Regions from separate parts of the Paraburkholderia aspalathi genome, predicted to be linked through region 2. Evidence: riboswitches for the same ligand, from Rfam matches in the RefSeq annotation. Region 2 holds a riboswitch; each other region holds the start of a gene.
The links. Region 2 has a riboswitch for cobalamin ahead of cobW (cobalamin biosynthesis protein CobW). Riboswitches for the same ligand answer to the same signal wherever they lie in the genome.
Positions count from the first base shown of each region.

Region 1: another riboswitch for cobalamin. It lies ahead of KHO30_RS29105 (TonB-dependent receptor domain-containing protein); the one in region 2 lies ahead of cobW (cobalamin biosynthesis protein CobW).
Region 3: another riboswitch for cobalamin. It lies ahead of KHO30_RS00100 (CbtB domain-containing protein); the one in region 2 lies ahead of cobW (cobalamin biosynthesis protein CobW).

Region 1 covers NZ_CAJNBA010000005.1:553,674-561,239, reverse strand. The annotation lists gene KHO30_RS29110 (FecCD family ABC transporter permease) at 1-711, opposite strand, end outside; gene KHO30_RS29105 (TonB-dependent receptor domain-containing protein) at 739-2,643, opposite strand; cobalamin riboswitch at 2,735-2,991, opposite strand; gene KHO30_RS29100 (hypothetical protein) at 3,199-3,555, shown strand; gene KHO30_RS29095 (cell division protein ZapA) at 3,552-3,863, shown strand; RNA gene ssrS (6S RNA) at 3,957-4,138, shown strand; gene KHO30_RS29085 (EVE domain-containing protein) at 4,231-4,689, shown strand; gene KHO30_RS29080 (SIMPL domain-containing protein) at 4,886-5,617, shown strand; gene lgt (prolipoprotein diacylglyceryl transferase) at 5,711-6,616, opposite strand; gene KHO30_RS29070 (LysR family transcriptional regulator) at 6,760-7,566, opposite strand, start outside.
Region 2 covers NZ_CAJNBA010000012.1:106,144-113,709, reverse strand. The annotation lists gene cobN (cobaltochelatase subunit CobN) at 1-2,423, opposite strand, end outside; gene cobW (cobalamin biosynthesis protein CobW) at 2,429-3,529, opposite strand; cobalamin riboswitch at 3,714-3,986, opposite strand; cobalamin riboswitch at 4,066-4,293, shown strand; partial or broken gene cobA (uroporphyrinogen-III C-methyltransferase) at 4,518-5,240, shown strand; gene KHO30_RS39445 (cobalamin biosynthesis protein) at 5,241-5,768, shown strand; gene cobO (cob(I)yrinic acid a,c-diamide adenosyltransferase) at 5,765-6,367, shown strand; gene KHO30_RS36320 (cobyrinic acid a,c-diamide synthase CobB) at 6,371-7,566, shown strand, end outside.
Region 3 covers NZ_CAJNBA010000001.1:26,378-33,943, reverse strand. The annotation lists gene KHO30_RS00125 (alpha/beta hydrolase) at 1-782, shown strand, start outside; gene KHO30_RS00120 (MFS transporter) at 779-2,137, shown strand; gene KHO30_RS00115 (alpha/beta hydrolase) at 2,181-3,191, shown strand; gene KHO30_RS00110 (hypothetical protein) at 3,237-3,677, shown strand; gene KHO30_RS00105 (histidine phosphatase family protein) at 3,715-4,326, opposite strand; adenosylcobalamin (AdoCbl) riboswitch at 4,422-4,509, shown strand; gene KHO30_RS00100 (CbtB domain-containing protein) at 4,563-4,784, shown strand; gene KHO30_RS00095 (CbtA family protein) at 4,796-5,542, shown strand; gene KHO30_RS00090 (ABC transporter substrate-binding protein) at 5,922-7,106, shown strand; gene KHO30_RS00085 (VOC family protein) at 7,164-7,566, shown strand, end outside.

The DNA.
Region 1 (7,566 bases), on a different contig from region 2:
GTTCAGACGCGGCGCAGCGGGTACGATCGCCATCAGCACGACGACGAGCGCGGCGAGCGCCGTCCATGGCACCGCGCCGCCGTTCAGATCGCCGGTCAGCCAGAACAACATGCCGCGCAGCCGATTGTCCGGCGCAAGGTTAAGCAACAGGGTAATGACAGCGCCCCAGCCGGCCGCGATCACCGCACCAGTCAGCAGCAAACGCGGCGACGTATCCTGCGGCTCGCCCCGCCACAATTCACGGCGTGCGAGTCCGAGCACCAGCAGGATCGACACGAATGCGCCGGCGAATGCGCTGGCGTCGACGATCCACCACGCACAACCGGCGATCATCGCGACCAGCGCGAACGTTGCCGCGCCGCCCGACACGCCTAATACATAGGGTTCAGCCAACGGGTTGCGCAACAGCACTTGCAGCAGCGCACCGGCCAGCGCAAGCAACGCGCCGCACGCGAAGCCGGCCAGCGCGCGCGGCAAACGCAGCGTGCGCACGATCTCGCCGGCAAGATCGCCGGACGCCACATGCGACGCGTGCGACGGCAGCAACGCCGCCAACACGCGCGCCGGCGCGAGCGACACACTGCCCAGTGCGAGCGACGCCATCAGCACAACCAGCGCGATTGCCGCGAGCACGAGCCAGATCGCGGCCGCGCGCTTTGCGCTCATCACGCGCAACGTGGTCGTGGGCATCGGGCTCGAGCTACGGTTCATCGGCACGTTCTCATGCAAGTACGTTCGTCATTGCTGCTGCCAACCGACCGTGACATACGCACCGCGCCGCGGCGAGTTATACGAGTAGGCCGTTTCATAGTCCTTGTTCAACAGGTTCTGGATCTGCGCGGCGACGTACCATGCCTTCGTGATGTTGTAGCGCGCCGACAGATTCACCACGCCATACCCACCCAGCGTGCCGCTGCTATCTTCGCGGGCGCCGCTGACAATCCACTCGCCGCCGACACGCCACCCGGCAATGCTGCGATTCACCGCCAGCGACGCGAAGCGCCTTGCACGCCGCACGAGATCGGTATCACTATCGAGGTCGACAGGATTCTGCAGCGTCACCGACGCACGCACATCCGTCTTGCCCACATGGCCGCTCCACGATCCCTCAAGCCCCTGCACCTTCGCACGGCCGACGTTCTCGGCCAAAAAGATGCCGGGCGTAACCTGCTCGTAGTCGATCAGATTCGAATAACGCGTCTGGAACGCGCTCAGACGCATCACGCCAAGCGCGTTCGATGCGTACTGCAACGCTGCTTCGATCGAATGGCTGCGCTCGGGCTGGATCGACGGATTGCCGCTGAGCGGATAGTACAGATCGTCGAAGCTCGGCGCGCGGAACGAATCCGAATAGCTTGCAGTCGCCTTCCAATGCTCGGTGATGTCGAAACCGTAGGCGAGATAGTAACTGTTCGCCCCGCCGAAATCGGAATACTGATCGCGCCGCACGTTGGCCTGAATCTGATTGCGCCCAAAGCGCCCCGTGTAGCCGACAAAGCCCGAATCCACATGCCGGTCGGGCGCAGTGAATGTATCCGAGTCGAGGCTCTGATCCAGATGCTCATAGCCGACCTGCAGTTTCTGCTGCGCGGCGAGCGCAAAATCGTTCTGCCACGTGTACTGGCGATTGTCAGTATCGAAGCGGCCGTTGTAGACGCCGTTGGTATTCGACACGCTGCGGTCGTCGCCTTCGGAAACGATGAAGTGCGTGGTCCACCAGTCGGTCAGTTTGCCGTTCGCGAACACCGACATCTGGCGCACTTTGCTGTAGAGGTTGTTCAGATCGGTCGGCACACCGTACGCGTTGTCATAGCTGTTATTGCCGTTCGACTGGAAATAGGTGGCGCCCGCGTCCCACTTGTCGCTGAACTTGTGACGCAGCGAAGCCGAGATGCTTTCGTTCAGATAGCCGTTCGCGTTCGGATTCGCGTTGGGCGCCTGCGACGGATTGAGCGAGGAGAAGCCGTCGTCTTTCGAACGCGCGAGCGAAATGCTGAAGGTGGTGTTGCCGTCTTTATCCAGCGAGCCGTTCACGCCGGCCTGCTGCGTCTGCGTGTGATAGCTGCCATAGCCCACCGAAAAATTGAAACGCGGCGGATGGTCGCCGCCGTCTTTGGTGAACACCTGCACCACGCCGCCAATTGCGCCGGAGCCGTAAAGCGCGGACACGTTGCCATTCACCACTTCGACGTGATCGATCTGGTCGAGCGGAATCTGCGCGAGTTGCGGCGCGCCCAGGCTCACGGAATCGACCCGCACGCCGTCGATCAGCAGAAGCGATTGCGTCGACGACGCGCCGCGCAGAAACAGGCTCGTCGTGGAACCCGGACCACCGGTGCGCGAGATTTGCGCGCCGGGCGCGAGTTGCAGCAGGCCGGGCAAATCGGTCGCGGTCGTATCGGCGATGTCCTGCTGGTCGAACAGCGTGGTCTGCGGGATCGCATCGGCGAGCGGTTGCGGCCCGCGCTCCGCGGTCACGACAACGGGCGACAACACCGCGGCTGACGAACCGCTCGCCCCCGTATCGGCAGAAGAAGATGACGACGAGGACGGTGACGCAGAAGAAGCAGTAGCTTGAGCATGCACGACGAGCGGCAGGCTCGCAAAGGCGAGCAACGCCGCGCGAGCGATAGGGGACAGCATGGGATGACATTCCTGTGGATAGCGTGCGCGGCCCGCTTCCCCGCGGGCCGATGCGTAACGAGGCGCCCGCGTTGTTTTACGTTTGCGCGGGAACGAGCCTCTCCCTCTGGCCGGTATCCGGGCTGGCGACACATCGATCCCGCCTTCCCACGCGTGACGCGCAGTGGCACACTCGCGTGTTAAGCATCAAACACGCGATCAGGATCGACCTGCATGACGAATGCGGTCGCTTACCGTTGCGGGGGCAGCGCAGGTTGGCGCGTTCAGGCGAAGCGCGCGCCCTGCTTCCCGTTTAACTGCGCACGCTGTGGAAAAGCGCGCGCGGGCACCAAAGTGCGGCCAGTTTAGGAGCGGCCCTCGGGTCCGTCAAGAATGGTTAATCCGTGCGCAAACTGTTCTGTTAAGTGCAGGTTATTGTCCGATGCATGAGTTGTTTTTCATCATATGGTCGATAAAAGGCGGCACAAAGCGATGTTGTTACGTCTCGAAACGAGACAATTGTCGGAACCTGCGACATTCCGCGCTAAAATGCGATGTCTTTAGAGGACGCAGCAGATGCTCACCGAACTCGAAACACTTTCACAGAATATCGGCAAGCTGATCACGATCAGCCAACGCCACAATGAAGCGCGGCTCGCGCTCGAAGATCAGCTCGCCCAAACGCGTGCCGAAGCCGAGGCCACGCGCACGGAACTCGCGCTGATGCGCGAGGAGCGCGATGCGCTGCAGGCGGAACGCGACGCGCTGTCGGCAAAGATCGACGACGCACAGGTGCGCCTCAATGCGATCCTCGAAAAACTGCCGCGGGCCCGCGCGCACAGCGAGCCTGATAATCAGCTCGATCTGCTCGAGGCCGCGCCGCATGAGGAAGAAGCGGAGAGCGACGTCACCCGCCATGGAGAAAATGCATGACCACCAAGCAGATCGAAGTATCGATTCTCGGCGTGCCCTATCGTCTCGCCTGCTCGCCGGAAACTGAAGGCGCGTTGCTTGAAGCGGTTGCTCGCGTCGACGCCGAGATGTCGAAGATCCGCAATAGCAGCAACGTGCGCGGCACGGATCGCATTGCCGTCATGGCCGCGCTGTCGCTGGCATCAGAACTGCTTAAGCTGCAAAGCAGCGTGCGGCACGGAGAAGCATTTCCCGCTGAAGAAATCCGGCGTACAATGCACCAAATGAACGAGCAACTGGGTACTGTGATTCAGCAGTACAGCATGTAAAAGTATCTTGTAGCCGGTCCTGAGATCGGCTGCGGATTCAAACGAGGTGCATGAGCAAAGATTCATGCAAACGTCTTGAATTCAATCGGTTTGACTTCCCTGCCTGGTTCGCCAAGGTCATATATTCCTTGAACCAATGCCATGTGCACGGTTGTGGAAATTTGTAGCACGGGTGTGCGCGTCACTCTGTCTGATGTACCCGAAGTGCTGCTAACTGCGACCAATTCTGAACTCCCGGTTCAGGATGCCGGCCTAGCGGCTAAGGCGGGGACCTTATTCAAACGGCATCGGACTTCGGTTCGGTGCCGTTTTTTTTTGGGCCTCGATTTTTCTTGCTGTATCAAACCTTTAACGTTCAACTCGATTCATGCGCTACTGGCTAATGAAGTCCGAACCGGACGAAGCAAGCATCGACCATCTCGCAGAGGCACCGCACCACACGTTGCCGTGGACCGGCGTGCGCAACTATCAGGCGCGCAACTTCATGCGCGACATGATGCAGGTCGGCGACGGTGTGCTGTTCTATCACTCGAGTTGCCCGGAGCCGGGCATTGCGGGGCTCGCGGAGGTATCGTCCACCGCGTATCCGGACCCCACTCAATTCGACAAGAAGAGCCCCTACTACGACCCGAAGTCGTCGCAGGAAACGCCGCGCTGGCTACTCGTCGATGTTGTGTTCAAGAAGAAGATCCCCTTGATTCCGCTTGCCGCGCTGCGCGAGCATGAAGAATTGAAGGACATGCGTGTGCTCGTCAAAGGCAACCGCCTGTCGATCACACCGGTGACCGAAGCTGAATGGCGCTTCATCACCAAACGTCTTGTTTGACCTTGCATACGCGCATGTGACCCGTTGCCGCTTGCGTCACGCGCATGTCCGTGCGCCGATGAACACAAACGTTCAGCAAACGTCAAATTAGGGAACCAAGCTCAGGTTACAAGCGCCTAACGGACTCGCAAACGTTGTGCCACCGCATGACGTTCGCTCCAATCGTGCACAACCTGTTCAAGCAAGGAGTCCAAGAATGACGAAAAACACCGCACGTGCACTCGCTCTCGCTCTCGTATGCGCCGCGCCTGCTGCGCTCGCGTTGACGCCGGCCATGGCCCGCGCGCAGGGCGTGACGCAATATCAGCCCGCGGGCGTGCTGTCGCTGAATGCGCAAGCAAGCTCGGAAGTGCCGCAAGACGTCGTCGATATCACGCTGTTCTATGAGCAGGAAGCGAGTGATCCGTCCGTGCTCACCTCCACGCTGAATCAGCGCGCCGATGCGGCGCTGCAAAAAGCCAAGGGCGTGAACGGCGTAACGGCTCGCACTGGCTCCTTCTCGATCTACCCGTCCACCGATCGTGACGGCCGCATTTCCGCATGGCGCGGCCGTACTGAAGTTGTGCTTGAATCGCACGACTTCGCCGCGGCGTCGAAGCTCGCGGGCCAGATGGCATCGATCATGCAGGTCGGCAACGTGCAGTTCTCGTTGTCGCCAGAAGCGCAGCGTGCCGCGGAGCAGAAGCTCACCGGCGAAGCCATCAAGTCGTTCCGTGAGCAAGCCGCTTCGTCAGCGCAGGCATTCGGCTACAACGGCTATTCGATTCGCGAGGTCAACGTCGGGCACAACGGTGTCATGCCGCGCCCAATGATGATGATGAGCGCACGCGCAATGGGTGCCGATGCGAAGGCATCCGCGCCGGTGCCGATTGAAGGCGGAACTTCGACTGTCACGGTCAATGTGTCGGGCTCGGTGCAGATGAAGTAACGCGTTTTACACCAGATGTCCTGCTGTAAAAGAAAAAGCCACGGCATGCCGTGGCTTTTTTTGTTGGCTTCTCACTACGATAAAACGTAGCGCTCAGTTTGCGCCGACTGGCTGCGCCGGTTCACGCCGCGCACGGCGATAGGACCACACCAGTATCCCGATGCCCACGAGGATCATTGGCAGCGAGAGCCATTGGCCCATCGAGAGACCCATTGCCAGGAGCCCAAGGAAATCGTCCGGCTCACGCGCGAATTCCACCGTGAAACGCGCGAGACCGTAGCCGATCAGGAACATTGCGGAAATCGCGCCCAATGGCTTCGGTTTGCGCGAGAAGAAGAACAGCACGAAGAACAGCGCCACGCCTTCGAGCGCGATCTCATACAACTCCGACGGATGACGCGGCAGCATGTGATATTGCGCGAACACTTCGTTCAGATGCCATTGCGCGGCCAGTTGCGGATGAGTGGTGAGCCACGTGGCGTCGTCCGGCGCGGCGCCGGGAAACAGCATGGCCCAGGGTGCCGACGGATCGGTCACACGGCCCCACAACTCACCGTTGATAAAGTTGCCGAGGCGCCCAGCCGCGAGCCCGGTCGGCACCATCGGCGCGACGAAATCGGTGACCTGCAGCCACGAGCGCTTGCGCTGATAGGCGAACAGCACCATTGCCAGCGTGACGCCGAGGAAGCCGCCGTGAAACGACATACCGCCTTCCCACACCTTGAAGATGTCGAGCGGATGCGCGAAGTAAAAGCTCGCCTTGTAGAACAGCACGTAGCCGAGCCGGCCGCCGAGGATCGTACCGAGCACGCCGTAAAACAGCATGTCGTCGATATCTTTAGCGGTCCAGCCTTGCGCGGCGACGTACGGCAAACGCAGCCGCAAGCGGCCGACGACGATCGCCGCGATGAACGCAACGAGGTACATCAGTCCATACCAGCGCACAGCAAGCGGCCCCAGATGAATGGCAACGGGGTCGAAATTCGGGTGAATGAGCATCGTGTTGTTATGGGCAGTTCAGGTTCAGAAGCGGATTTCTAGTCGGGTTTCAAGTAGCAGCCGGCGGTGTGCGCGTCATGCGGCGCATGCGTTGGACGGTTCCGCTTGCAATGCGTTCGCGGCAGCGGCTCACCTAAGCTCGCCTAAACACGAGGCGCCGAGAACTGCGCCTCCATGGTGGCCGCGTGCGCCCGCACGATCTCGATGAAGCCGGCCAGCACCGGACTCACCTCCGCCGTGCGCCAAACCAGCCCCGTCTCGATCGCCGGCACCGATTCGGAGAGCGGCCGGTACACGACACCCGTGCGGCGCAGATTACGCAACGATTGCGGCACCAGTGCGACGCCCATCCCGGCCGACACGAGGCTCACGATCGTCTGCATCTGGATCGCCTCCTGGCCGACCCGGGGCGCGAGGCCCGCCACGCCGTAGCAATCCATAATGATGTCATAAAAGCCTGGCGCCAGACGTCTTGGGAAGATCACGAGCGGCTCGTCGGCGACGTCGCGCAGGCTGATGGGCGTATCCAGCCACTCCGCGGGCGAGTCAGCCTTGGAACCTGCGGCGCTGCCCACTCGCTTCGCCATGTCCGTCGACATCGCGATCACCAGCGGCTCGCGGGCGATCGGCAGCCACGAGAGCTGGGTGGCATGGCGCGACGGTAGCGGCGCGATCACGAGGCCTGCGTCGATGCGCCCGGCCACCAGTTCGTCGATCTGCACGTCGCTGGTGGCTTCGGTCAGTTCGAGGCGCACCCGCGGATGGCGCGCGCCGAAATCGCGCAGCAGCAGCGGCAGCAGGCCGTAATCGGCCGTCGAGACGAAGGCCAGCGAGAGCGCCCCGGCCTCGCCTCGCGCGAGGCTCTGCGCCAGCGGCCGCAGCCCCTCGGCGCTCGCCAGCAGGCGCTGCACTTCGGGCAACAGGTCAGCGCCCACCGGAGTCAGCTCCAC
Region 2 (7,566 bases):
AAAGTCCCGCTTGCGGGCGCCGTCCCGGACGTTTCATCGCCGCACACTTCACGCAACATCTCAGCCGCCAGCAGTTCCAGACGCTCGCGTGTATCGCCACAATGCCGCCAGGGCGCATCGCTCACCCGCTGCAATACCTCGGGACGTGGACCGTCCCACGCCGCAGCCCAATCCACCGACAACGGATCGAATAGATGGTCCATCAGCAGGTCACGCGCCAACGCGTCGATCAAACCGGCCTTGCCGCCCTGGCCATCGCCGACCGGAAAGCGTCCCAGCGCCAGCAACGTATCGCGCCGCTGCACACCTTCAGGCGACTGCCCGAACGTATGCAAGCCGTCGCGAATCTGCGCCTCCTTCAACTCGCACAGCCACGCATCGACGCGCGTCAGCAGCGCATCTTCATCGTCCTGACCGTTCGGCTCCGCAAGACTCAACTCGTCATGCAGCTTGTGCTCGACGATGGTCGCGAGAATGGTGCGCCTCAACAGCTTCGAGCGGCGCGGGTCGACCATCAGTGCTTCATAGTATTCGTCGACCTGGCGCTCGAGGTCCTGCAACGGCCCGTAACTTTCGGCGCGCGTGAGTGGCGGCATCAGGTGATCGATGATGACGGCCTGCGCGCGACGCTTCGCCTGACTACCCTCGCCCGGATCGTTGACGATGAACGGATACAGATGCGGCATCGGACCGAGAATCAGATCGGGCCAGCACGCATCGCTCAACGCGACGCTCTTGCCCGGCAGCCATTCGAGATTGCCGTGCTTGCCAACATGCACGACCGCGTCGATGCCGAACTGATGACGCAGCCAGAAATAGAACGCCAGATAGGCGTGCGGCGGCACGAGTTCAGCGTCGTGATAGCTCGCGTAGTCGCCCTGCTCGCGCGAACGCGAAGGTTGAATGCCAACGAACACTTGCCCACAACGCCAGCCCGCGATCATGAAACGGCCGCGCCGCAACGTTGGATCCTGCTCGGGCGAGCCCCAACGCGCGTTCAGCGCATTGCGAGCTTCCGCCGGCAACGCGTTGAAGTACACAAGGTATTCGTCGAGCGCGAGGCTTTGCAACGCGGGTCGCAAGTCGCGCACGACCGGATCGTTGGTCACGCCTTCGGTCAGCCTCTTCAACAACGCGTCACCGTCGGCGGGCAGTTCGGCCACGCGATATCCCTCATCGCGCAACATCGAAAGAAGGCCGACCACCGAGGCCGGCGTATCGAGCCCCACGCCATTGCCGATACGCCCTTCGCTCATCGGATAGTTGGCGAGGATCAGCGCGAGTTTCTTGTCCGCGTTGTCGAGCGTGCGCAGGCGGCACCAGCGGCGGCTCAGTTCGGCCAGAAAGCCGACGCGTTCGAGGTCCGGTTGGTAGCGGACCACATCGACTTCGGTATGCGGACAACGATAGGCGAGCCCCTTGAAGCTGATCGCCCGTGTGATGATGCGGCCGTCCACTTCCGGCAGCGCAATATGCATGGCGATATCGCGCGAGTTGAGCCCCTGATTGTCCTTGACCCAATCTTCACGATTACCGCCGCTCAGGATCACCTGCAACACCGGCGCGTCACCAGCGAGCGCAAGCGGCTCAGGGTCGTCGATAGCAGACGCGGCGAATGCGGTTGTATTCAGCACCAGCGCGACATCATGTTGCGCGCACAACTGCTGTACGACGTCGCGGCTCATCGCGTCTTTAAGCGAAGTAATCGCGATCGGTAACGGATTCAGGCCTTGTGCTTCGAGTGCATCGATCAGGGCGTCGAACACCGCTGTGTTGGCCGCCTGCAGATGCGCCTTGTAGAACAGAATCGCGGCAACCGGTGCGTCTTCACGCCAACGCGCTTGCCAGTCGGCAATGGTCGGCGTGTCGCGTTCAGGATGGTAGAGCGTCGCGGCAGGCAACGCGCGCGGCAGCGCGGGCTCGCACCCCCAGCCAAACGAGCGGTACGCGATAAAACGCAGGAAGGCCTCGGCATTCTGCGGCCCGCCTTCACGCAGATAGCGCCATAGCTGATGGCACAGTTCGGCGTCGGCGGTGCTGCGCGCCAGCAGATTCGGGTCTTCCTGCAGATCGCCGGAGAACATCGCGAGCGTCTGCTGCTTGCGCTCGGCGAGGGCGACCACCTGTTCGATGCCATACGGCCAGTACGCCTCGCCGCCGAGATGATCGACCACCACGACACGCGCATGCTGCAACACGTCTTCGACATAGAAATCGACCGAAGCCGGTTGCCGCAAATACGTGACGTTCGCAAGCCGCACGCTCGGAAAACCCTCGCCCAGACGCGGAAACACGCTCGCGAGCAATGACAGCGTGGTATCCGCGGAACTGAGCACCACGATATCGGCGGGCTGCTGATCGATCCGGATCACGCCCTGTGTATCGTCGACAAAACCGCCCGGCGTGGTGCGCAGCAGATGCATGAGGGTTACGCCTGTTGCGGCTGGGCGCTCGCCACGGCGCCCAAGGCGGCGTCGAATGCCTGTTGCAGCGCGGCCTGATCGAGGTCTTCGCCGATCAGCACAAAGCGGCTTTGTTGCTCTGCGCCCATTTCGCCCGCCTGCCAGCGCCGGTCGAAGTAACTATCGAATCGACGGCCCACGCCCTGTATCACCAGACGCATCGCCGCACCCGGCAGCGCCGCGAAACCTTTGACGCGGTAAATCGTGTTGGTTTCGACGAGCCCTTGCAACGCGGCGATCACAGCTTCGCGCGACGAAACATTCGCGTGCACCACCACCGAATCGAACTCGTCGTGATGGTGATCGGCGTCTTCGGCCGAACCATGGTGATCGTGACGCAGATGAATCGTTTCTTCCGACGCCGCTTCGAGGCCCAGCAGCGTATGCAGATCAAGTTGACCCATCTGCGCGCGCACGATCTTCACTTGCGGCGGAATTTCTTCGCGGATGACGGCTTCGACAGAAGCTTGACGCGCTTCGTCGAGCAGATCGGTTTTGTTCAGAATCACCAGATCGGCCGCCGACAATTGATCTTCGAACAATTCGTGCAGCGGCGATTCGTGATCGAGATTCGGATCGGCCTTGCGTTGCGCATCCACGGCGACTGGGTTGTCGGCGAACTGGCCGCTCGACGCGGCCGGGCCGTCTACCACGGTGACGACCGCGTCGACGGTAAAGCTATTCTTGATCTGCGGCCAGTTGAACGCCTGCACCAGCGGCTTCGGCAACGCGAGACCTGACGTTTCGATCAGCACGTGATCGATCTGCTCGCGGCGCTCCACCAGCTTTTCCATCACCGGGAAAAACTCCTCTTGCACGGTGCAGCACAGGCAGCCGTTCGCGAGTTCATACAGCTGCCCTTCGGTCTCGACGCCGTTCTCATCGCAGCCGATGCCGCAACCCTTGAGGATTTCCCCGTCGATGCCGAGCTCGCCGAACTCGTTGACGATCACCGCGATGCGCTTGCCGCCCGCATGCTGAAGAATGTGCCGCAGCAGCGTGGTCTTGCCGCTGCCGAGAAAGCCCGTGACGATGGTGACGGGGATCTTGCGCATTTGAGTTTGCATCGTGAGGTCCATCCGTAGGAGTTGCTCGTGCACGCCGAGGCATCGTGTATAGGCCGGGCAAACGGGGCACACACCCCAAACCACGACATTAACAAAACACGGGGACGGACAACGGCGTTGCCGAGGCAACCAAAAACTGGAAACGAGAATGAGGTCATGAACGCGCCACCGCATCCCCGCGATGGTCGTTCTTCGTAGTCTGGCCGGTATCCGGGCTGGCGACAGCGCCGCTTCCCCTTCCCGGACGAGTGGTTTCTCGCCCAGTGGTTATATGCCGACGCGGCCTTGCGCGTGGACATCGAAGCCGGCTCCGCGGCGCTCAAGAACGCACCGCTTTTCGCTTACCGTTGCGGGGGCAGCACAGGTTGACCCGGTCCATTGCAGGTGGGCACCCTGTTTCCCGTTTAACTGCATGCGCACGAGCGCGCACACGAGCACCAAAGTGCGTGCGAGTTTAGGCCGAGCGCCCCCTGCCGTCAAGGAAACGCGGGCTTCGGCAAGGCCTTTCCACAGTGCCGGCGCGGCCTGCCGTGTGCTATCGTATGCGCGCGTTTGGTGCCCGCATATGCGATCGCATGTGCAGTTAAACGGGAAACAGGCCGCGCTCGCTGCGCTCAACCTGTGCTGTCCCCGCAACGGTAAGCGACCTGCGGTGCTTTCGCATCGCGCATGCGTTTTTGATGCCACTGTCCGACGAATCCGGACGGGAAGGCAAAACGCATGAGGCCGCCAGCCCGGATACCGGCCAGACGCGGAGGCAGTGAACGTCACGCTGCCGGCCGCCGGAATCCGCGAGGGACGGATGTGAAGGCGCTGAAGCACGACGTGACGCGGCCGTTGGCGTTTTCCTGTGGGAAACGCGGCGAGCGGCGTTTTTCGTCGCGCGTAATCTGTTGCACCGCATGACCTCAATTTCTGCCGCCTCCGGCCTCTTCGCGCCTCAGCCGCTCCCATTCGTCACGACATGGCGTGCGCCATGCACGCTGCGATGAGCCGCGCCTGGCTGATCGGCGCCGGTCCCGGCGACGTCGAACTGATGACGCTCAAAGCGACGCGCGCGTTGGCGCAAGCCGATGTGGTGCTGGTCGACGATCTGGTGAATCCTGAAGTACTGCAGTTCGCGCGCGCCGATGCGCTGGTCGTGTATGTCGGCAAACGCGGCGGGCATCCGTCGACGCCGCAGGCCGGCATCGTCGCGCAAATGCTCGAGCATTTGCGGGCGGGACGCAGCGTCGCCCGTTTGAAAGGCGGCGATCCGTTCGTGTTCGGCCGTGGCGGCGAAGAACAAGAAGCGCTCCATGCCGCAGGCATTAGCGTCGACGTGATCAACGGCATCACCGCCGGGATTGCGGCGCCCGCGGCAATCGGCATTCCTGTGACGCATCGCGATCACGCGCAAGGCGTGGTGTTCGTCACCGGACACGGCGCCGGCAGCGGCGAGCCGGACTGGGCCGCGCTCGTCGCTACGCGAATGACGCTGGTGATTTACATGGGCATGCGGCGACTGAACGAAATCGTCGACACATTGCTCGCAGCCGGGATGAGCGCCGATACGCCGTGCGCCGCGATCGAATCGGCCACGCGCCCCGAGCAACGGCATGCGCTCGCGCGGCTCGGCGAGTTCGCCGATACGGTCTCGCGCGCCGGGCTCGGGTCGCCGGCGATCGTGGTGATCGGCGGTGTGGCGTCGCTGGCTTTGGCGCGGGATGCGGTGAAAGTCGGCAGCGAATCCCAGCGCCACGCAAGGAAAACGCTAACCGTCGGCATCGGTTGTCGTTTGCACAGCTCCGCCGAGGAAATCGAAACGGCTGTACGTGCCACGCTCGGCTCGCATTCATTCGACGAAATCAGCACGATCGCCTCAGTCGACGTCAAAGCTCACGAAACCGGTTTGCTCGAATTTTGCGCACGTCATGCGTTGCCGCTGAAGCTGTTCAGCCGCGAGCAGATTGCGGCGATCTCCGTGAACGATCCGTCGGCGGCCACACGTGAGCATCTCGGCATAGACGGCGTCTGCGAGCCGTGCGCCTTGCTCGCTGCGGCGACCGAATCTGATGCGGCCCATGCCTCAATTAGCTCAATGACCCCAGTTGCCTCGTTTGCAGCCGATACCGCCAACGCACGGCTACTCGTGCGCAAAACCGTACATGCCGGCATCACCGTCGCGATAGCATCGACCACCGCCCGCCTCGCCTGCGAACACACAAACAACAACACTCAAGAACAGGACCTTCCATGAAGACCGATCCCGAATCGCATCAACGCATGACCGAACGCCGGCGCGAGGGCCACGAGAAGAAGCAGGCCAGCGCCACCGTCGAAAAAGGTCTGCTGATCGTCAATACCGGCACCGGCAAAGGCAAAACCACCGCAGCGTTCGGCATGGCCGTGCGCGTGCTTGGGCATGGCATGCGCCTCGGCGTCGTGCAGTTCATCAAGGGCGCGCTGCATACGTCGGAACGCGACTTCCTCGGCGCGATCGCCAATTGCGACTTCGTCACGATGGGCGACGGCTATACCTGGAACACGCAGAATCGCGACGCCGACATCGCCACCGCGCGCAAAGGGTGGAACGAAGCACGCCGCATGATCGAAAGCGGCGACTATCAGATGGTGATCCTCGACGAACTGAACACCGTGCTGAAGTACGAATACCTGCCGCTCGACGAAGTGCTGTCGGTACTGACCGGGCGCGCGGAGATGCTGCACGTGGTGGTGACCGGCCGTCACGCGCCGGACGCGCTGATCGAAGCCGCCGACCTCGTCACCGAAATGCGCATCGTCAAGCATCCGTATCGCGAGCAAGGCGTGAAAGCGCAGCGCGGCGTGGAGTTCTGAGCGATGTCCGCGTGCCCCGCCCTGTTCATTAGCGCGCCCGCGTCGGGCCAAGGCAAGACCACGATTACCGCGGGTCTGGCGCGCTACCATCGGCGGCTGGGGCGACACGTGCGCGTATTCAAAACCGGCCCCGACTTTCTCGACCCGATGATCCTCGCGCGTGCCAGCGGCACGCCGGTCCTGTCGCTCGATCTGTGGATGGTGGGCGAAACCGCCTGTCGCAACCTGCTCGCGCAGGCGGCGGCCGAAGCGGATCTGATCCTGATCGAAGGCGTGATGGGCCTGTTCGACGGCACACCGAGCAGCGCGGATCTGGCAACCACATTCGGCGTGCCGGTGCTCGCGGTGATTTCGGCGAAAGCGATGGCGCAGACCTTCGGCGCGGTCGCTTTCGGCCTTGCGCAATTCAGGCCGGAGGTACCGTTTTACGGCGTGCTCGCCAATCGCGTCGGCTCACCAAGGCACGCGCAAATGCTCGAAGAGGCTTTGCCGCCAGACCTGCGCTGGTGCGGACACATCAGCGGCAACGACGAAATCGAACTGCCCGATCGCCATCTCGGCCTGCATCAGGCGGCAGAAATCAACGATCTGGACGCGCGTCTGGATCGTGCCGCCGATGCGCTCGCGCAAACCGCGCTGGCCGAATTGCCGCCGCCGGTCGAATTCGGCACGCCTATAGAAGAAGCGCCGCCGCGTCTTCTGGAAGGCAAGCGCATCGCCATTGCGCGCGATGCCGCGTTCTCGTTCATCTATCCGGCCAACGTCACGCTGCTGGAGACACTCGGCGCGCGCATCGACTACTTCTCACCGCTCGCCGACGAAGCGTTGCCGGAGCACGCCGACGCCCTGTACCTGCCAGGCGGCTATCCCGAACTGCATGCTGAATTGCTCGCTGGCAACACACGCAGTGCCGCAACGATCCGCGCACACGCTGCAGCAGGCAAACCGGTCGTTGCCGAATGCGGCGGTATGCTCTACCTGCTTGAACAGTTGACGGACACGAGCGGCACCACAACGCCGATGCTAGGCCTCTTGCCCGGCCATGCAACAATGCAAAAGCGCTTCACCGCGCTCGGCATGCAACAGATCGACAGTCTGCACGGTTCAATGACCGGCCACACGTTTCACTACTCGAAGCTGACGACGCCGCTCACGCCGCTGCGTACAGCCACCCGGCCAAATCTCGATGCCCCCGGCGA
Region 3 (7,566 bases), on a different contig from region 2:
CACGCGATGCTGCTCATGCGGATCCCGATAGCACGCTCCTGATCGCGCCACAGTTCCTCGCCACGCTCGACACGCGTGTGCATAACGAACCGGCCAATCTGTTGCGCTGGACCGGCGACGCGTGGATGGGCGGCGAAGCGGCGCGGGCGCCGCAGCCCATCAGTTCGTATGCAGTGCTCGACGCGATCGTCACGCGTCTCGCGGATCGCAAGCTGTTTCCGAATCTGCGGCACGTCGTGTTCGCGGGGCACTCAGGTGGTGGCCAGGTCGTGCAGCGCTACGCGGTGGCGGCGCATAACATCGGCGTGCTGACGGATGAAGGCATCGACGTGCGCTACGTGGTGGCGAGCCCGTCGACGTATGCGTATTTCGATGCACAACGGCCGAATGCGCAAGGTGTAGCGGCGCCGTTCGATGCCGCACAATGCGCCGATTTCAATCAATGGAAATACGGCATGGACAATCGGCCGCCGTACCTGGATGACCGCTCGCCCGCACAACTCGAAGCGACTTATGCGTCGCGCCGCATTGACTACCTGGTCGGCGGCGCGGACGACGATCCGCAGCAAAGCGCGCTCGATAGAAGCTGTGCCGCCGAAGCGCAAGGTCCGCAGCGTGTCGCGCGTGCAGAGGCGTATTACCGCTACATCCAGTCGCGTCATCCGGAAGGGCTGAAGCAGAGTTTTCATATCGTGCCGGGTGTGGGTCACAACGGCGCGCGCATGTTGACGTCGGTCTGCGCGTTGTCGGCGATGTTCGACACCAAAGGATGCGAACAATGAGCGAGGCGAGTTTGAATCGGCGTGACGATGCGGCGTCCGCTTTGGAGGCATCGAACGGACTGAGCCCCTCGATGGTGCGGCGCGCGATCTTTGCCTCAGTGCTCGGCAACGGGCTCGAGTGGTTCGATTTTCTGATCTACGGCTACTTCGCAAAGATCATCGCGCAGGTGTTCTTTCCTGGCGGCAGCGGTTTCGTGTCGATCATGCTGACGCTCGCCACGTTCGCCGTGGGCTTTATCGTGAGGCCGATCGGCGGCATTCTGTTCGGTATCTATGCGGACCGGGCGGGGCGGCGCAAAGCACTTTCGCTGCTGATCATTTCGATGGCGGCGAGCACGCTGTTGATGGGCCTCACGCCGGGCTATGCCAGCATCGGCATCGCGGCGCCGTTGCTCGTGGTGCTCGCGCGGCTGTTGCAAGGGCTCTCGGTGGGCGGGCAGTTCGCGACGGCCTCGGCGATGCTGGTCGAGTACGCGCCGCCGCACAAGAAGATGTTCTACGGCAGCTTCAATATGTCGGCGCAGGCGTTCGCGTTGCTGCTTTCGTCAGGCGTCGGTTATCTGCTGACCACGCAGCTCACGCATGAGCAACTGGTGGCGTGGGGCTGGCGCCTGCCGTTTCTGTTCGGCGCGTTGGCGGGGCCGTTCGGTTTCTACATCCGGCATCGGGTGGCGGAATCGCCGGAGTTCGAGCGCTTGCTCGATCAAAAGGACAAGCCGCTGCGCGTGACGGTGCGCCAGTTCTTCCGCGATAACGGCGACGCGGCGATCTGTGCGATGGGCGTGATCATCATCGGCGCGGCGACCAATTATGTGTGGCACTCGTATCTGTCGGTGTATGTCGAGCGGCAATTGCATCTGCCGCTGTCCACCGCGCTGCTCGGCGCGTTCGTGTCGGGCGTGCTGAATCTGTTCCTGTTTCCGCTGTCCGGCAAGCTTGCCGATCGTTACGGCGCGTACCGGCTGTTCTATCCGATTGTGATCACGTGGATGGTGTGCGTGTATCCGCTGTATCACTTCGTCGTGACGAATCCCACGCCGGGGCATCTGTTCATCGCGCAGATGGTCGCAACGGTGTTCCTTGCCGCCATGTCCGGTTCGCACCCCGGCATGCTCGCGACGCTGTTTCCGGTGCGCAGCCGTTCGGCGGGCGTGGCGCTGTCGTACAACATTGCGGTGACGCTGTTCGGCGGCATGGCGCCGCTCACCATCACCGCCTTGACGCATCTGACCGGCAGCAGTTTGACGCCGGCGTTCTACCTGATTTTTGCCGGTTTCGTGTCGCTTGCGATGGTGTATTTCACGCGCTCGGGACGTGAGCCGGGCGGTGCAACGGCGAAGTTCGTCACGCGTTAGCCGCCACTAGCCAGACTGATTAGATGACTCACGAGCTTATTGCATGACCCAGCCTTTGATTACCGATGACGAACGCGCGCCAAATGAACGTCCGGTTGCCGTCGTCGCGAGCCGGCATCTGAGTGTCGCGACGCTTGCGGGTAGCGGCACCGTGCCGGTGTTCGCGAACGGCGACTGGCTTGCGCCGACGCATGACGTCAAGCGTGCCGTGATTCTGATTCACGGACGCCTGCGAAATGCGGACACGTACTTCAATCTGGCGGAGCGCGCGTGCGCACTGGCTGGTGGCGATGCGGCCGATACGCTGCTGATCGTGCCGCAGTTCCTCGCGAGTGCCGACGTTGGCGCGCATGCGTTACCGCCATCCACGCTGCATTGGGAATGGACTAGCTGGATGGGCGGCGACAACGCCGAAGGTCCGGCGCCGCTCAGTTCGTTCGATGTGCTCGACGCCATTCTGCAGACGCTGGCGTCGCGTGAGCAGTTTGCGTCGCTGACCGAGGTGGTGATCGCCGGGCATTCGGGCGGTGGCCAGGTGGTGCAGCGCTATGCCGTGGTGACGCGCGGTGAGGCGCCGCTCGTCGCGCGCGGAATTGCGCTGCGCTATGTGGTCGCGAATCCTTCGTCGTACGTGTACTTCGATGCGATGCGGCCGACAGCATCAGGTGAATTCGTGGCGTTCGATGCGACGGCATGTCCGTCGTTCAATCGCTGGAAGTATGGGCTCGAAGATTTGCCGGCCTATGCTTCGAGCGACGGTGATTCGAGCTCCGCTGATGCGCTCGAATCACGCTATGCGCGTCGTGACGTCACCGTGCTGCTCGGCGGCGCGGATTGCGATCCGCAGCATCCGGCACTCGACCGTTCATGCGCTGCGCAGACGCAGGGCGAGCATCGGTTGGGGCGCGGATTGGCTTACGCGCGCTATATGGCGTCGCGGCATCCGGAACGGGCGCTGAAGCATCGTACGTTTGTGATCGACGGCGTCGGGCACGACGCGAAGGGGATTTTTGCATCGGCGCAGGGGCTGGCGGCGTTGTTCGGCAAGGCATGAACCGTGCTACTGCGATAAGGCCAGCTTTCAAAGGACTGTGCCGACATGAACAAGACCAGAATTCTCGCGGCCGCGATCGCCGCTGTATCACTTGGCGCCTTGCTGCCGTGCAGCGCGAATGCTGACGATGCGCCTAGCCCGTGTGCATCGCTCAAACGGATCGTCGCGGCGGCGCCGGACGGCCTGGCTTCGCTGACACCGGATGACGGCAAGGGCGTCGCGCAACCCTACGGCGATGACGCCCAGTGTTCGGCGAGCCGCGGGAGTTATCAATGCACGTGGACGCCGCATCACGACGCCGGTTCGAGCGCGGACGCGCTGCAGGGTGTCGCGGCGGACATCGCCTCGTGCCTGCCGGACGCGACGCATGATCAGAATTCACCGGGACGTCAGCATTTTTATCTTGGCACGCGCGCCAAACGGACCGATATCACGTTGACGCGGGCTGATTCGAGCAAGTTGAGGCTGGTTGTATCGGGCAAGTGAGCGGGCACGTGCGTTTCGGACTATCCGAGCGTAGCCGTTATTGTGATGCTGGCCACCATGTCCAGCCGCGTCGCGCGCGGCGCAACTCGACCATCGAGAGCGGCGCGATTTCGATGCGTGGAAACACAGCCGGCGGCGCGCCGAGTGCATGAACGATCGCGGCCCGGATCACAGGCGCGTGCGTGACGGCGACCACGTTGTGCGTGTTGCCCGGTATGACGCCCTCGCTCAACGTATCGCTCAACGCACCGTTTAGCGCATCGAGCCACTGTCCCACCCGCTTCACGAGTTGACTGAACGACTCGCCGCCGTGCGCGGCCGCGTCGGGATCGTGTGTCCATGCGGCGAGGTCGTGTGGTGCTTCGACCGCGAGATCGGCAAGGCGGCGGCCGTGCCACCGGCCGTAGTCCATATCTGCCAGCCGCTCGTCGACCGATGCCGCGGCGCCGAGCCCCAAGGCCGACGCCGTATCGCGCGCACAAACGGCAGGACTGACGAAAACCGCCGCGTCATCCGGAATCGACAGACGCGCTCGTGCGGCGGCGGCTTCGGCGAGGCCGCGTGCGTCGAGCGGGTCGTCGGCAGGGAAGCGGCCCGCGCGCATCGCCGCGGTCGATGCGTGGCTGATCAGTAACAGCCGTATGTCCATTCAATTGATTTCCATAAAGACCGGACTAGAGCGGGACGCCGCGTACATGCTTTGCATTGCCGGGAGGCAAAGTTTAGCGCGTAGAATAGCGTCACTGCGAAGCACGGAAGCCGGTGAGAGCCCGGCGCGGTCGCGCCACTGTAATCGGCATTCATGAGCCGAAAGCCAGACCTGAGCTTCGCACCATCCCTCTTCAATCGACTATCGGGGCGCGTTACCCCCAGGAGATGTCCATTATGTCCAACGCTGTTTTCGATTCCACGACACAGCCCGTCGCCCAACCCACGCCGATTCCGCTGCGTGAACTGCTGCCTTGGGTCGTGTTCGGCGGCTTGCTGTTGTTGCTTGCGCTGTATTTCGTTGGTGCGGAGCAGGGCGCCACGTCGCTGGTGCCTGGCATGTATGTGCACGAATTCGTGCACGACGGCCGCCATCTGCTCGGCTTTCCCTGCCACTAACGGAGTCGAACATGGTCGGTAAATTGTTGGTACGCGGGATGCTTGCAGGCATCGCCGCGGGATTGCTCACGTTCGGCTTCGCGAGACTGGTGGGCGAACCGCAGGTCGATCAGGCGATTTCCTTCGAGGAAAAGGCCGACGCCGCCAAAGGCGAAGCGCCCGAACCCGAACTGGTGAGTCGCGGCACCCAAGCTGGGCTGGGATTGTTGACGGGCGTGGTGACGTACGGTGCCGCGTTCGGCGGCCTGTTCTCACTGGTGTTCGCCTATGCGTACGGTCGCGTCGGCACGCTGAGTGCACGCGCGTTGTCCGCATGGCTCGCGCTTGGCGCGTTTATCACACTGGTGATTGTCCCGAACATCAAGTACCCGGCGAATCCCCCTTCGGTGGGCGACCCCGAGACGATCGGGATGCGGACCGGCTTGTTCTTCCTGATGATTGCGATCTCGCTGGCGGCAATGGTGTTTTCGCTGAAGGTTCGACGCCGCGCGGCACTGAAGCTGGGCGCATGGAATGGTTCGATCGTGGCGGGCGTGGTGTTCGTTGCGATCATTGCGGGCGTGCAACTGTCGATGCCGACGATCAACGAAGTGCCGGCGGCTTTTCCGGCGGTGCTGTTGTGGAAATTCCGCGTCGCGGCCATCGGCATGCAGGTGATCATGTGGACAACCCTTGGGCTGCTGTTCGGCGCGCTCGTTGAGCGAAGCAAATTGCTGGCTCCCGCGAGCCGCAGCGCCGCGAAGTCTGCTTACCTTTGATGTGAACGGCGTGACCGTGCGAGCCGCGGTCACGCCGACGTGCAGCGCGAGAGAAGCCAAATACATCAAGTACTTGGCGCGTTTGCCGGAATGTTATCCACAGGCTTGTGAACGTTTTCTGTGGATAAGCCACCCCTCTGCAATGCGCCGCTCCGCGCCAACCGTGTCGGCGATCATCGCTGCGTCCCCCCGCACCGCAAGCAACAAACCGATCTGCGTCAAGCACTTAGGTACGATGCCCCGTTGTTATCAACAACCCTATGAACATTTTCTGTGGACAAGTGCCATGGCCGCATAACGTTATGCAAATCGCTTGGTTGCCCGAAGCCGGGGCAAATCCGACACTCACTCCAATCTCAAGCAAACCGAGTCTGGAGCCATGTCGAACACATCAAGCCTGCGCCCATCGTGGGCCACTCGCATCACGGCACTTCTGCTGCTGGCCGCATCGGCACTAACGACGACAACGGCCATCGCCGCGCCACCTTCGGGCGATCCGATCCTGATAGGCGTCAGCGGCCCGCTGACCGGCCAGAACGCTCAGTACGGCGCGCAATGGAAAGCTGGTTTCGATCTTGCATTGGATGAGATCAACAGCCACAACGGCATCAACGGCCGTCCGCTGAACTACGTCTTCGAAGACAGCCAGAGCGATCCACGCCAGTCCATCACGATCGCGCAGAAATTCGTCAACGACCCGCGCATCCTTATCGAACTCGGCGACTTCTCGAGTCCCGCTTCGATGGCAGCGTCGCCGATTTATCAGCATGCCGGCCTCGTGCAACTCGGCTTCACCAACTCGCATCCTGACTTCACCAAAGGCGGCGACTACATCTGGAGCCCATCGGTCAGCCAGGCCGACGCGCAGCCGCTGCTTGCCGACCTCGCCGTGAAAACGCTCGGCCTCAAGCGCATTGCCGTGCTCTATCTGAACACCGACTGGGGACGCACCAGCAAGGACGTCTTTGTCAAAGCCGCCAATGAACGCGGCGCGCAAGTCGTTGCGGCCGAAGGCTATCAGTCGGCCGAGAAAGATTTCCGCGCGACGCTGGTCCGCGTGAGCGCCGCGAATCCGGATGGCATCGTGCTGATCTCGTACTACTCCGACGGCGCGCAGATCGCCCGCCAGGCGAGAACTAGCGGCATCAACCTGCCGATTGCTGCGGCCAGTTCCGTGTATTCGCCGAAATTCCTCGAACTCGGCGGTGAGGCCGTCAATGGCGTGGCGACGAACACCAGCTTCTTCCCCGGTGAATCCGGGCCTGAAGTGCAAAGCTTCGTTAAACGCTTCGAGGCGAAATACCACCGCGAGCCGGACGCGTTCAACGCGTATGCGTATGACGCCGTCATCATCTCCGCCTATGCGCTGCGCGCCGGCGGTCCTGACCGCAAGGCCGTGCGCGATGCGCTGCCGAAGCTGCACGACATTCCGAGCGTCGTGTTCGGCAAGGCCAATTTTGATCCGGCGACGCGTCGTGTGATCGGCGTAAAAAACATCAACGTGGTGGTGAAGAACGATAAGTGGACGTTGCTTGAGAGTAAGGCGACGGTTGCGCAGAAGTAGGCGTTCCGCTAGCGGTCTTGCTCTCCGAACATTCACAACATTCACGACTTTTGCGCCATGAGCCTTTTACTCGACCACATTGTGATTCGCGTCCACGATCTGACGCAGACCATTGAAAACTTCACTGCGCTCGGTTTCACCGTGCAGCAAGGCGGCACCCATGCCGATGGCGTGACGCATAACGCACTGATCGGTTTCGCGGACGGCAGTTACATCGAGCTGATCGCCTTTTTGCAGGCGGCGCCGCAACGTCGCTGGTGGGACGTGGGGCAGCGTCACGGCGATGGATTTGTTGATTACGCGTTGCTGCCGTCGAGCGTGGGCGCAGTAATCGATGCCGCTCATGGACGAGGTCTGCTATACGACGGTCCGCAGGCAGGTGGGCGTGTGCGTCCGGATGGCGCGCGGCTCGAGTGGCAGACCGGCCGGCCGCAAACCAGCGACTTGCCGTTCCTGTGCG